DNA from 2 places in the Carnobacterium sp. FSL E2-0243 genome. Region 2 is predicted to be linked to the other one. Evidence: predicted binding sites of a transcription regulator. Region 2 holds the regulator's gene; the other holds the start of a gene.

Region 1 (7,125 bases), 760 kb from region 2:
CTTGAAAGTTGAACATAATTTTGTAAATTAATTAAATGCCAATCAAAAGGAGGATTGTTAGTAAAAATACCGATTGGATTGTCAAAAATTTTAAAACCATTTTCAATAGAAGGCTCTACTACGATTGAATTCCCTTTGGTATCTTGAAAAACATAATGCTGTGGTAAGGATAACTCTCCTTCCGCCACTCCAATTTCACTATTAATTCTTGTTCTAATTTCTTCTAAAGTAGCACAATTTGATAGTGCCCATAGGACAACTTCTTGGCCACGCAATGCTTTTTTTCCTTGATCTTTGATACTTTTTTCACTTGAATAGTTATTGTAATGTGCAAAATAAAAACTTCCTCCAGCAATACCAGCTTGATTGACTCCATCAATCATAGTCGACATACCTTTCACACTAATTCCCATAACTGCATACTTTGTCTCAAACGCTGTTAATGTATCCTCTATTAAATAGTCTTTAGGGATAATTTCTCCTTGATACGGTAAATCTAAATCAAATTCTTGTGTTCTTCCCCAAAAAATAGTCTGTTCAACTGTTTTTAATGAAATACCTGTACACATCAAAATTCCTCCGTCTCAATTTAGCTTTCTTTTATTTTATCAAGTTGCTTCCATCTTTTTTAGCTATTATCTTATACTACTATAATAACCAATCAGTAGGTTATTATCAATCCTTCGTATATTTAGCTAGTAATAAACCTACATCCGAATTGTCTCTGAAGCTAGAAGCGAAATCTTGTTTAAAGTCATTTAACTCTATCGTTTCATAGCCATCAAGTGAGACTGTTACCGTTCCTTATTCAAAGACTTGTGGTTTCATATCTGCATTAGGAAGAGATTTTCAAGATAGCAAACAGAACACCGGCTAAATCAATAGGATCAACAATAAAAAGGAGGCTTTCTCATGATGAGAAAGCCTCCTTTTTTGTATTTAACTTACATCATGCCGCCCATCATTGATGGGTCCATTCCAGCGCCGCCACCCATTGGTGCTTCTGGAGCTGGTTTGTCAGCAACAACTGCTTCTGTTGTTAATAATAGAGCTGCAACACTAGCTGCATTTTGCAATGCGCTGCGTGTTACTTTAGTTGGATCAACAATCCCAGCTTCGATCATATTTACCCATTCACCGTTAGCTGCATTGAAACCAATTCCCGCTTCAACATGTTTTAATTTATCAACAATGACTGAACCTTCAAGTCCAGCATTTTCAGCGATTTGGCGTAATGGTTCTTCTAGTGAACGTAATACAATTCTAATTCCTGTTGCGATGTCGCCTTCTGCTTCTAATTCAGAAACTTTCTTTTGAACGTTAATTAAGGCTGTTCCACCACCGGCAACGATTCCTTCTTCAACTGCTGCACGAGTGGCATTTAACGCATCTTCAATACGTAATTTGCGTTCTCTTAATTCTGTTTCGGTAGCTGCTCCAACTTTAACTACTGCTACTCCGCCAGAAAGTTTTGCTAAACGTTCTTGTAATTTTTCTTTATCAAAATCAGATGTAGTATCTGCTGCTTGAGCTTTGATTAAGGCAACACGGTGTTCAATGTTTTCTTTGGCTCCTGCACCTTCAACAATCGTTGTTGCATCTTTTGTCACTACGGCTTTACCAGCGTGACCTAATTGTTCGATTGTTGTATCTTTTAATTCTAGACCTAAATCATCTGTAATAACTGTTCCACCTGTTAAAATCGCAATGTCTTCTAGCATAGCTTTACGACGATCGCCAAATCCTGGTGCTTTAACAGCTACAACATTGAATGTTCCACGAATTTTATTTAGTACTAATGTAGGCAATGCTTCTCCGTCAACATCATCAGCAATAATTAATAATGGACGACCTTGTTGGATAATTTGTTCAAGCATTGGTAAAACATCTTGGATATTTGAAATTTTCTTGTCTGTAATCAAGATATACGGGTTTTCTAGAACTGCTTCCATTTTATCGTTGTCTGTTACCATATATTGAGATAGGTAACCACGGTCAAATTGCATACCTTCAACAACGTCTAATTCAGTTTCAATTCCTTTTGATTCTTCAATCGTAATCACACCATCATTGCCAACTTTTTCCATTGCGTCAGCAATCAATTGACCAATGCGCTCGTCATCAGATGAAATTGCTGCTACTTGTGCAATCGCTTCTTTTGAATTAACGACTTTTGAAATAGCGTGTAATTCTTCAACCGCTGTTTTAGTTGCTAATTCAATCCCACGACGAATTCCAACTGGGTTTGCTCCTGCTGTTACGTTTTTTAAGCCTTCACGTACAATTGCTTGTGTTAAAACAGTTGCAGTTGTCGTTCCGTCTCCTGCGATATCATTCGTTTTAGAAGCAACTTCTGAAACTAATTTTGCGCCCATATTTTCAAAGTGATCTTCTAGTTCAATCTCTTTTGCAATTGTTACACCATCATTTGTGATAAGTGGTGAACCAAATGATTTTTCTAGGACAACGTTACGTCCTTTAGGTCCTAAAGTTACTTTGACTGTATTCGCTAAAATATCTACTCCGCGTAACATTGCGCTACGTGCATCTTCTGCAAATTTAATGTCTTTTGCCATTTTTCCTTCACCTCATAATTTTTTTAGTTTTTTTATTGGAGTTTAGTCAACGATTGCGACTAAATCATGTTCTTTTACGACTAAATATTCTTTGCCATCATACTTAACTTCAGCACCAGCATATTTTTCAAATAAAACGGTATCGCCTACTTTAACAGCGATATCAACTTTCGTACCATTTTCTAGCACACGGCCTTCGCCAATAGCGATGACTGTTCCAGTTTGAGGTTTTTCCTGTGCTGAACTCGTTAGCACAATGCCACCGATAGTTTTCTCTTGTTCTTTAGCAACTTCAATTATAACGCGATCTCCTAATGGTTTTAACACGTAAAATCCCTCCAGTTTTTCTTTTTATAATTTTTCTTTTTTAGCACTCTTTATATGCGAGTGCTAAACTACTCTTTTACTATAATCAAGTTCAGCAAAAAATGCAAGTCATTTACTCGATTTTTTTTTAAATAAATAGATAAAATTTTAAACTTTTTGCTAAAAATCATTAGAGAGTAAACTTGACTTACTTTCATTAAAAAAAACAAATTTTAAAACACGTGATTTCATAATATGCTATACTAATAAAATTGATTGCTATAAAGGAAGAAACAAAATTCACTAAGCAGTTAAAATTTTGACTAAAGAGGATTATACTATTGAAATTAACCATTAAACATACATCCATTGCGATACTATTCACGTATCTTCTCGCTCAACTTCTACCGGTTTTATTGGCACAAATTGCGCCTAAACAGCTGAAAATTGAATTCGTAGTCTATGGAACGTTATTATTTTTTGCTTTAGGTACTCTTATAATGATACAATTGAATCGAAAATCAACTATTCGGAACAGCATTACTTTGCAAAAATCACTTTCGCTTAAACAGGTTATTACTTGGGGAATTATCGGTGTTTTTGCCGCAATAATTATGCAAAAATTAGCACAATTTATTGAAGTTCATTTATTTCAGCAAACTATTGCTTCACAAAATTCAGCTGAAATTTTTGCGATTATCAACAAGTATCCTTTATTTTTATTGACGACTGTTTTATTTGGTCCTATTATGGAAGAGTTTGTTTTTCGTAAAGTTATTTTTGGTTTTTTCTTTGATTTAACTGGAGCTGTTGGCGCTGCTGTAATTAGCTCCCTATTATTCGCTTTTGTGCATATGGATGGTCATTTTTTAGTTTATTCAACAATGGGCTTGGTCTTTTGCTTTTTATATACGAAAACCAAAAATATCGCCACACCTATTATTGCCCATGTATTAATGAATACAATTGCAGTGATTTTAAGTCTAATTTAATTCTATTTAGAAGTTTCTCTTAACTTTGGGTTTTAACAGAAAGGAATTTTTAGTTCAATGAGTAAAAACGGGTTTTTCATTCAAATTATCTTCAATTATATTTTAGCCGCTGTATTCATTTGGTTTGCTGTTGATTTTGTCTCAACTTCTGGCTGGGGATTTTTTACAATTCTTTGTGTTTTAATTGCCACTAATGATTTTGTTCGTGCGACAAAAATGCTCCAAATTTATCTACAAATTAGTAAAAGCAACAAACCTAAATAGGTTTGCTGCTTTTTTTATTTATTATTCTTCTTCTGTCATATCATCAGCTGTATAATGATCTAAGAAATAAATTAAAGTTTGTAGTTCATTCGTCAAATCAACATTTTGTACGCGAATATCATCTGGTACAGAAATTCTTAATGGTGTAAAGTTCATAATTCCCTTAACATTTGCATCCACTAATTGGTTGACTGTTTCTTGAGCCACAGGAGCTGGGACAGTTAAAATCACGACTTCAATTTGTTGTAATTTTAATTGTTCCACCATTTCACTCATAGGATAAACAGGAACGCCACTAGCAATTGTTCCAACTAATTTTTCATCGATATCAAAGGCTGCACTAATTCTAGTGTTATTACTTTGGTGGAAATTATAGTTTAATAACGCATGGCCTAAGTTTCCCACTCCAATTAAAGCAACATTTGTTAAACGATCTTGGTTCAAGGTTTTACTAAAAAAGTTCAATAGATCTTCAACATCATAACCATAACCTCTTTTTCCAAGAGCACCGAAATAGGAGAAATCACGACGAATTGTTGCGCTATCAACTTTAACAGCATCGCTTAACTCTGTTGAAGAGACACGATCTTTCCCTGCATCATTCAAGAAACGTAAGTAACGGTAATAAATAGGCAAACGTTTTGCTGTTGCCTTAGGTATTTTTTGAGTAGACATTTTTTTTCCTCCATTAATCATTTGTATTTATTTGCTGAAACTAGTTTGTGTTTAGTTCACAATATCCACTACAAATTACGAAGCTTCACAATCGCATAATAAGTAATGAACAAATTTATTATAGCATGCTTTCATTATATTACCAGTTATCTGCTTGGGAATAACTGAATTCACATGTCACAATCTATTCATTAAATTCACAAGGCTTTGCTTGTGAATCACTTTTTGTAGCAAACTTCTCTTTAAAATCTCTGGATTTCAATTTTATCCGTCTGCAATCTATGCTACACTAGGGATGAAGCTGTTATAAGAAAGGATACTACTATGATTTTATTACAAACTCAACAAGTAGCTCGTCATTTTGGTGCTGACGTGCTCTTTGAAAATATTCAATTAGAAATTCAAGATACTTCGCGAATTGCTTTAGTTGGTCGAAACGGTGCGGGGAAAACAACTTTATTAAAAATGATTGTCGGACTTGAAGATCCAGATGCTGGTAAGATTGCTAAAGGCAAAGCTGTGACTGTTGGTTATTTAGCGCAACATACTGGTTTAGATTCTGATAAAACTATTTGGGACGAAATGCTGACTGTTTTTGAACCTGTGCTCCAAATGGAAAAACGCATGCATCTATTAGAAGAAAAATTAGGTGAACCTGAGTTACTAGCGAATTCTGAAGCCTACCAAAAAGTCTTAGATGATTATGATCAATTGCAACATGATTTTAGTTCAGCCAATGGATTTGGTTTTGAAGCTGAAATTCGCTCTGTTTTACATGGTTTTCGTTTTTTTGAACAGGATTACACAAAAAGTATTACACAACTTTCTGGTGGTCAAAAAACGCGTCTGGCATTAGCTCGATTGTTATTGGAAAAAAGAGATTTACTAGTCTTGGATGAACCGACGAACCATTTAGATATTGCCACTTTAAATTGGCTAGAAGATTATTTGCAAACTTATAAAGGTGCACTATTGATTGTGTCTCATGATCGCTATTTTTTAGACAAAGTTGTGAATGAAGTCTATGAACTTAGTCGACAAAAAATGACTCACTATAAAGGCAATTATACAAAATATTTAGATCTAAAAGCTGCAAATTTAGAACGAGAATGGAAAGAGTTTGAAAAACAACAAACTGAAATTGCGAAATTAGAAGATTTTGTCGCCCGAAATTTAGTCCGAGCAACGACAACAAAACGGGCTCAAAGTCGGCGTAAGCAATTAGAAAAGATGGACCGTTTAGATAAGCCTAAAGGGGATGAAAAGTCAGCTCGCTTCAAATTTCAACCAGCTAAGGAAAGCGGAAATGTTGTTTTAACGGTTAATGATGCAGCTGTTGGATATGACAATAAAATTATTTCAGCACCGATTCAATTAGATATTCGTAAACTAGACGCAGTCGCTTTAGTGGGTCCCAATGGGATTGGGAAATCAACTTTACTTAAATCTTTAGTAGATGATATTCCGTTAATTCAAGGCGAAAAACGCTTTGGGGCCAATGTTGAAGTGGGCTATTATGACCAAGAACAAGCAAATTTAAACTCGACTAAAACTGTTTTAGCTGAACTATGGGATGCTCATCCCTTAACTCCAGAAAAAGATATTCGCAGCATTTTAGGTAGCTTCTTATTTTCTGGTGAAGATGTTGAAAAATCAGTAACTAGTTTAAGTGGTGGTGAAAAAGCTCGTCTAGCATTGGCTAAGCTTTCAATGGAGAAAGATAATTTTCTGATTTTAGATGAGCCTACAAACCATTTAGACATTGATAGTAAAGAAGTTTTAGAGGATGCTTTAATTGAGTTTCCTGGGACGCTACTATTTGTTTCCCATGATCGCTATTTTATCAACCGAATTGCGACGACTGTTGTAGAGTTATCGGAAACTGGAAGTAAACTTTATTTAGGTGATTATGATTATTATTTAGAGAAGAAGGCTGAGGAAGAAGAATTACGTCTTTTGGCAGAAGAGGAACAATTGAAAAACATCTCTCAAGCAGCGCCTACTGAACTAAATGCTGGAACAAAAAAACATTATCAAATTGGCAAAGAAGAACAAAAGTTGATTCGTCAATTAACGAGACGAATTGAAGCCTTAGAAACTGAAATGGCTGAGTTAGAATCGACTATTCAAGACTTAGAGAATCAATTAACCTTACCTGAAGTATTTGGAAATCATGTTAAAGTTCAAGAAATTAATCAGATTTTACAAGAATTGAAAGTAAAAAATGAAACATCTATGAATGAGTGGGAAGAACAGAGTTTAGCTTTAGAAGAACTTGGCGATGTTTAACAGAAAAAAGGACTGAGAATCAA
Region 2 (7,125 bases):
TCGCTAGCAGAGTATCAAAAAGTTGCTCCAATTATAGAAGCAGATATTTATTATTTTCTAGAGTCTGATACTGCCGTTGCAAGACGAACATCTGCTGGCGGAACAGCCTTTTCAGAAATAGAAGCAGCGATTGCTAAAGCTAAATTAAGTTAATTAAAAACCATTTTATTCCATTTATTGGATAAGATGGTTTGTTTTTGTACATAATAAGAGTAAAATAGAATTAGAATTCAATCGCAAAAAGTTAGGAGTTTACGCTAGTGACAGAGTTTAAAAGAACCATTCACGAGATACAAAAAGAGTGGGGACAATTCAAATATTTAGTTATGGCCCATTCTCAACAGCATTATAATCAAATTCGGTTATTGTTTAAAGAGAGTTGCAATCTAGTAGAGAGCTATGTTGACTTTAAACGGTTAGTGGGAGAAGCACTAGCCGTTGAGCAAACTATTGGCTCATTTAGCAATGCGGTGAAGCATGTTTGGGGATATTTCAAAAAAATTGCAACAAATGAGGAAAAGCTGACCTTTCAACGAAAACTTTTTGATTATCAAGCAGGAATGGCATCTTCAAAAATACTCGTGACGTATTTAAGAAAGCTTACAATTCATTACGAAATCCCTTATTTATTAAGCTCATTTTTTTTATTCCCTCAAGATTCATAGTAAAGAAAGAAGGTTCTAAAGTGCAGATATATACATTGTGTTTTCTAAAAAAAGAAAATGAAATTCTATTACTAAATCGTCAAAAAAATCCTTGGATGGGGCGTTGGAATGGTGTTGGAGGAAAAATTGAAGTTGGAGAAACCCCATTAGAGTGCGCTTTACGAGAAATTAAAGAAGAAACCGACATTTCATTGGACCATGCGCACTATGGCGGGCAAATGGATTGGTATGAAGATGGAGTGTTGCGAGGTGGATTAGAATTATACTTAGCAGAATTACCAGCTGATTTTCACTACCTAACTCCAAAAGGAACACGTGAAGGGATTTTGGATTTTAAAAAAATTGACTGGATATTTGCAGAAAAAAACCAAGGCATGCCAGATAATATTCCCTTTATATTAAATCATTTATTAACAAGCCCTGATAAACAGTACTTTAGTTGCTTTTTTGAAAGTGGAGCACTACAAAAAGTAATAAAAGTGGAGAAATGATTCATACAATTTCCATTTTTAAAAAAATAAAATAATAATCTATTAATAAAAAATAAAAATACAACTAAGTACCTAGAAATATCTACATACTTAGTTGGATTTTTAGAAAAATACATAAAAAAAGCAAAAAAATCATAAAAAATTAGTAGTATATCGTTGACAAGTACGGGGGAATTTGGTAAATTAATACTTGTATTAGCACTCGTGCTTGTTAAGTGCTAAAAAGAGGTGAGATAATGTTAACAGAAAGGCAGATTTTAATTCTTACAACAATCATTCGATTGTACACAGATTATGGAAATGCTGTCGGATCGAAGACATTAATGAATGAGGCTGGATTGAACTACAGTTCTGCTACCATTCGTAATGAAATGGGACGTTTGGAAGAGCTTGGTTTTATTCAAAAAACCCATTCTTCATCAGGTCGTATTCCATCGATTAAAGGCTATCGGTTTTATGTGGATCACTTAGTTCATCCTGATAAAGTAACCTCAAAAGATATTGCGATTATCAAATCTTCTTTTGGAAATGAATTCCATGAGTTAGATGAGATTGTGGCAGAATCAGCTGAGGTACTCTCACAATTAACTAGTTATACAGCAATAACATTAGGTCCGGAACTAAAAGATAGTCGCTTAACTGGATTTCGCTTAGTGCCATTAAGTGATTTTCAAGTAATGGTTATTCTAGTAACGGATAAAGGGCATGTTGAAAATCAAATTTTTAATTTGCCAAAAAGCATCAATGGGTATGAATTGGAAAAAATTGTGCGTATTTTTAATGATCAATTAGTGGGTTATCCATTAGTTGAGGTGTATCAGAAATTAAAAAATGATATTCCCCAACTTCTGCAAAAATATGTTCGTACTCCAATTGGCATCATTGATGTGGTAGACAATATTATCACTCGAGCAGCGCAAGATCGCATTTTTGTTAGAGGTAGAATGAATATTCTTGATTTTAATGAAGCGATGGATGTTGAAAAGTTTAAATCTATATACAATCTGATGGATGGAAATACAAGTTTGACTAGTTTAATTAATCAAAGCCATGAAGGAATTGAAGTGAAGATTGGGCAAGAATTACAAAATGAATTATTCCAAGACTTCAGTTTGATTACAGCTAGTTACGATGTAGTCGGACATGGTTCAGGTATGATTGCTTTACTAGGACCAACGAGCATGCCTTATTCAAAAATGATTGGTTTAGTTGATGTTTTTCGAAATGAACTTTCGCAAAAGATGATTGAGTACTATCGTTCAATGGAAGACTAATGAAAAGGAGATTTTAATGTGGCTAAAGAAGAGAAGCAAGATTTAAACGAAGAATTAAAAAATAAGACAGAAGAAGTTGAGGAATCAACAGACACTGAAGTAGAAGAGTTAATTGAAGTTGATGAATTAACTGAAACTAAAGTTGCTTTAGATGAAATGGAAGATCGCTATTTACGTTTACAAGCTGAATTGGCGAATATCCGTAAAAGAAATCAAAAAGAGCGTGAAGATGCTGCAAAATATCGTGCACAAAACTTAGCAACAGAGCTTTTACCAGTTATTGATAATTTGGAACGAGCAATGGCATCACAAGTTAGTGATGAAGAAAGCGAAGGCTTGAAAAAAGGGTTAGAAATGGTTATGACGACTTTCAGAACGGCTTTGAAAAATGAAGGGATTGAAGAAATTAATCCTGTCAACGAAGCTTTTGATCCGAATTTCCATCAAGCTGTTCAAACGCAACCAGTTGAAGAAGGTCAAGAATCAGATACTGTCGTTACCGTTTTACAAAAAGGTTATGTATTAAAAGACCGTGTATTACGACCAGCAATGGTGATTGTTGCTCAATAATTATTGAGTAGTCGATGGTTTTCTTTAGATAATTTCTAGCATTAGGCTTATACTAAAGCTAGAGGCAAAAAATAAGTATTCACTGAGTAATCAGTATGAATCAATAAATGTTTAAAAACGAAAAAAAAAATAAATTGTAAAGAGGGAATTAACTATGAGTAAAATTATTGGTATTGACTTAGGAACTACAAACTCTGCAGTTGCAGTATTAGAAGGCGGAGAAGCAAAAATTATTGCGAATCCAGAAGGTAACCGTACAACACCATCAGTTGTTTCATTTAAAAATGGTGAAATCCAAGTTGGTGAAGTAGCTAAACGTCAAGCAGTAACAAATCCAAATACAATCAGCTCTGTAAAACGCCACATTGGTGAAGCTGGTTTCAGTATTGAAATGGAAGGCAAAAAATATACAGCTCAAGAAATCTCAGCAATGATTTTACAATATCTAAAAGGTTTTGCTGAAGAATATTTAGGCGAAAAAGTTGAAAAAGCTGTTATTACAGTTCCTGCTTACTTTAACGATGCACAACGTCAAGCAACAAAAGACGCTGGTAAAATTGCTGGTTTAGAAGTAGAACGTATTGTTAACGAGCCAACTGCTGCAGCATTAGCATATGGTTTAGACAAAACAGATAAAGATGAAAAAGTTTTAGTATTTGACTTAGGTGGCGGTACTTTTGACGTATCTATCTTAGAATTAGGCGACGGTGTATTTGATGTACTAGCAACAGCTGGGGACAACAAATTAGGTGGAGATGACTTTGATAACAAAATCATCGACTACATGGTAGCTGAATTCAAAAAAGAAAATGCTATCGATTTATCTAAAGATAAAATGGCTGTTCAACGTTTGAAAGATGCTGCTGAAAAAGCTAAAAAAGACTTATCAGGTGTAACTTCAACTCAAATTAGCTTACCATTTATCACTGCTGGGGAAGCTGGTCCATTACACTTAGAAATGAATTTAACTCGTGCTAAATTTGACGAATTAACTCATGACTTAGTTGATCGTACAAAAGTTCCAGTTCGTCAAGCATTAAAAGATGCTGGTTTAACAGCTTCTGATATTGATGAAGTTATCTTAGTTGGTGGATCTACTCGTATTCCAGCAGTTGTTGAAGCTGTTAAAAAAGAAACAAACCAAGAACCAAACAAATCAGTAAACCCAGATGAAGTTGTAGCAATGGGTGCTGCAATTCAAGGTGGAGTTATTACTGGAGATGTTAAAGACATCGTTTTACTTGATGTAACACCATTATCATTAGGAATTGAAACAATGGGTGGCGTATTTACAAAACTTATTGACCGTAACACAACAATTCCAACAAGTAAATCACAAGTCTTCTCAACAGCTGCAGATAACCAACCTGCTGTAGATGTGCATGTATTACAAGGTGAACGTCCAATGGCTGCAGATAACAAAACATTAGGTCGTTTCCAATTAACTGATATTCCAGCTGCTCCACGTGGTGTTCCACAAATCGAAGTATCATTTGATATCGACAAAAATGGGATTGTAAATGTTCGTGCGAAAGATTTAGGTACTCAAAAAGAACAAACAATTACTATCAAATCTTCATCAGGCTTATCAGACGAAGAAATCGAACGCATGGTTAAAGATGCCGAAGCGAATGCTGAAGCAGATAAAACACGTAAAGAAGAAGTTGACTTACGTAACGATGTGGATCAATTGTTATTCTCAGTTGATAAAACATTAGCTGAATTAGAAGGAAAAGTTGATGCAGATGAAGTTAAAAAAGCTGAAGAAGCTCGTGAAGAGTTGAAAGCTGCTGTTGAAGCAAATGACTTAGAAGCTATGAAAACAAAACGCGATGCATTGAATGAAATCGTTCAAGCATTGACAGTAAAATTATATGAACAAGCTGCTCAACAACAAGCTGAAGAAAATCCAGAAGCAGCTCAAGCAGGTGCAGATGATGTAGTTGATGCAGAGTTTGAAGAAGTTGAAAAAGACGAAGACAAATAATCTATAACTAATTTAAATGTTCTAGGAGGGAGAAGCCAAGGCAAAATGCTTTTGGCTTTTTCTTCTAGGATGTGGTATGCTTTTAAAGGATAATCGAGAGGTAGCGAATGTGACTTAATTTGCATACGTAACGATGGAGGGAATTAGATGGCAAAAAGAGATTATTATGAAGCACTTGGTGTAGCCAAAGGTGCAAGTGACGATGAAATAAAAAAAGCTTATCGTAAGCTTTCAAAGAAGTATCATCCAGATATTAACCAAGAAGCTGGTGCAGAAGATAAGTTTAAAGAAATTGCTGAAGCCTATGAAGTTCTTAGCGATGCACAAAAACGTGCAGCCTATGATCAATACGGTCATGCGAGTACAGATCCAAACTTTGGCGGTGGCGGTTTCGGTGGCGGCGGATTTGGTGGTTTTGGCGGAAGTAGCGCAGGTTTTGGTGGCGGATTTGAAGATATTTTTGAATCTTTCTTTGGTGGCGGCGGTCGTTCGCAAAATCCAAATGCACCAAGACAAGGTGATGACTTACAATATACATTAAATCTTAAGTTTGAAGAAGCTGTTTTTGGGAAAGAAACATCGATTACTTATAACCGTGAAGATACTTGTGAAACGTGTCATGGGAATGGTGCTAAACCAGGAACAGACCCAGTAACTTGTTCGAAATGTCATGGTTCAGGTACATTGAATGTTGAGCGTAATACACCACTTGGTCGTGTTATGACACGCCAAACTTGTGACGTTTGTCATGGAACTGGCCAAGAAATTAAAGAAAAATGTCCAACCTGTCATGGTGCTGGACATGTGAAAGAACGCCATACTGTTAAAGTAACCGTTCCTGCTGGTGTTGAAGATGGACAACAAATGCGTTTACAAGGTCAAGGTGAAGCTGGTATGAATGGCGGACCTCATGGCGATTTATTTGTTGTATTCCGCGTTGAGGAAAGTGATTTGTTTGATCGTGATGGTTCTGAAATTTATTACGATTTACCAATTAGTTTTGTCCAAGCAGCTCTTGGAGATGAAATTGAAGTTCCAACGGTTCATGGTAAGATTAAATTAAAAGTACCAGCTGGAACCCAAACAGGAACTAATTTCCGTCTAAGAGGTAAAGGTGCGCCTAAACTTCGTGGGAATGGAACGGGTGATCAACACGTTAAAGTTCAAGTGATTACACCTAAAAACCTTTCTGAGAAACAAGCCAAAGCAATGCGTGATTTTGCTGAAGCAAGTGGTATAGAAGTTAGTGAACAAGAAGGCAACATTTTTGATAAAGTCAAAGATGCCTTTAAATCAGATGGCAAAAAAAAACGTAAATAAAAAATAAGAAGTTGGATAACTTGAGGATTGTTCTTCAAGTTATCTTTTTTTATGTAAACTTTTACTTGGAAATTGGTTTACTTGTGCTTTTTTACATTGAGTAAGCTCCTTAACTGTAACTTTTCTTGTATTTAAGCTATTTCATTGGTATAATTTACAATGACACTTTTGATTAAATAAAGGAAAGTAGGCAATAAATTAGATGGACAAAAATGAAATGAAAATTCGTCAATCGCGAATCCGAAACTTTTCGATTATCGCCCATATTGACCATGGAAAATCTACGTTAGCCGATCGTATTTTAGAAAAAACGGATACGGTAGCTAATCGTGATATGCAAGCACAATTGTTAGATTCTATGGACTTAGAAAGAGAACGTGGGATTACAATTAAATTAAATGCAGTTGAACTAACGTACACAGCTAAAGATGGAATTGATTATACATTCCATTTAATTGACACTCCTGGACACGTCGATTTTACCTACGAGGTTTCTAGAAGTTTAGCAGCCTGCGAAGGAGCTATTTTAGTGGTTGATGCTGCCCAAGGAATTGAAGCACAAACACTGGCCAATGTTTATTTAGCCTTAGATAATGATTTAGAAATTATTCCAGTTATTAATAAAATAGATTTACCCGCCGCCGATCCAGAGCGCGTTCGTGGAGAAATTGAAGATGTGATTGGAATTGATGCCAGTGATGCCGTTTTAGCGAGTGCTAAAGCTGGTATTGGGATTGAAGATATTTTAGAACAGATTGTTGAAAAAGTTCCAGCACCAACTGGCGATTTAGATGCTCCATTACAAGCTTTAATCTTTG

The links. The regulator HrcA, encoded in region 2, represses chaperone genes, less so after heat shock. The targets are predictions, from matches to a motif close to TTAGCACTCNNNNNNNNNGAGTGCTAA.
Region 1: the regulator HrcA is predicted to act here: its motif matches at 2,944-2,970, upstream of groES (co-chaperone GroES).

What each region holds. Positions count from the first base shown of each region.
Region 1 is NZ_JBBOPM010000001.1:874,914-882,038, reverse strand. It holds gene MHI00_RS04015 (choloylglycine hydrolase family protein) at 1-569, opposite strand, end outside; gene groL (chaperonin GroEL) at 945-2,576, opposite strand; gene groES (co-chaperone GroES) at 2,619-2,903, opposite strand; gene MHI00_RS04000 (CPBP family intramembrane glutamic endopeptidase) at 3,224-3,874, shown strand; gene MHI00_RS03995 (YdiK family protein) at 3,932-4,138, shown strand; gene MHI00_RS03990 (redox-sensing transcriptional repressor Rex) at 4,160-4,813, opposite strand; gene MHI00_RS03985 (ABC-F family ATP-binding cassette domain-containing protein) at 5,138-7,102, shown strand.
Region 2 is NZ_JBBOPM010000001.1:1,631,570-1,638,694, forward strand. It holds gene argH (argininosuccinate lyase) at 1-153, shown strand, start outside; gene MHI00_RS07620 (YbgA family protein) at 261-665, shown strand; gene MHI00_RS07625 (NUDIX hydrolase) at 686-1,156, shown strand; gene hrcA (heat-inducible transcriptional repressor HrcA) at 1,393-2,430, shown strand; gene grpE (nucleotide exchange factor GrpE) at 2,449-3,000, shown strand; gene dnaK (molecular chaperone DnaK) at 3,155-4,987, shown strand; gene dnaJ (molecular chaperone DnaJ) at 5,135-6,307, shown strand; gene lepA (translation elongation factor 4) at 6,510-7,125, shown strand, end outside.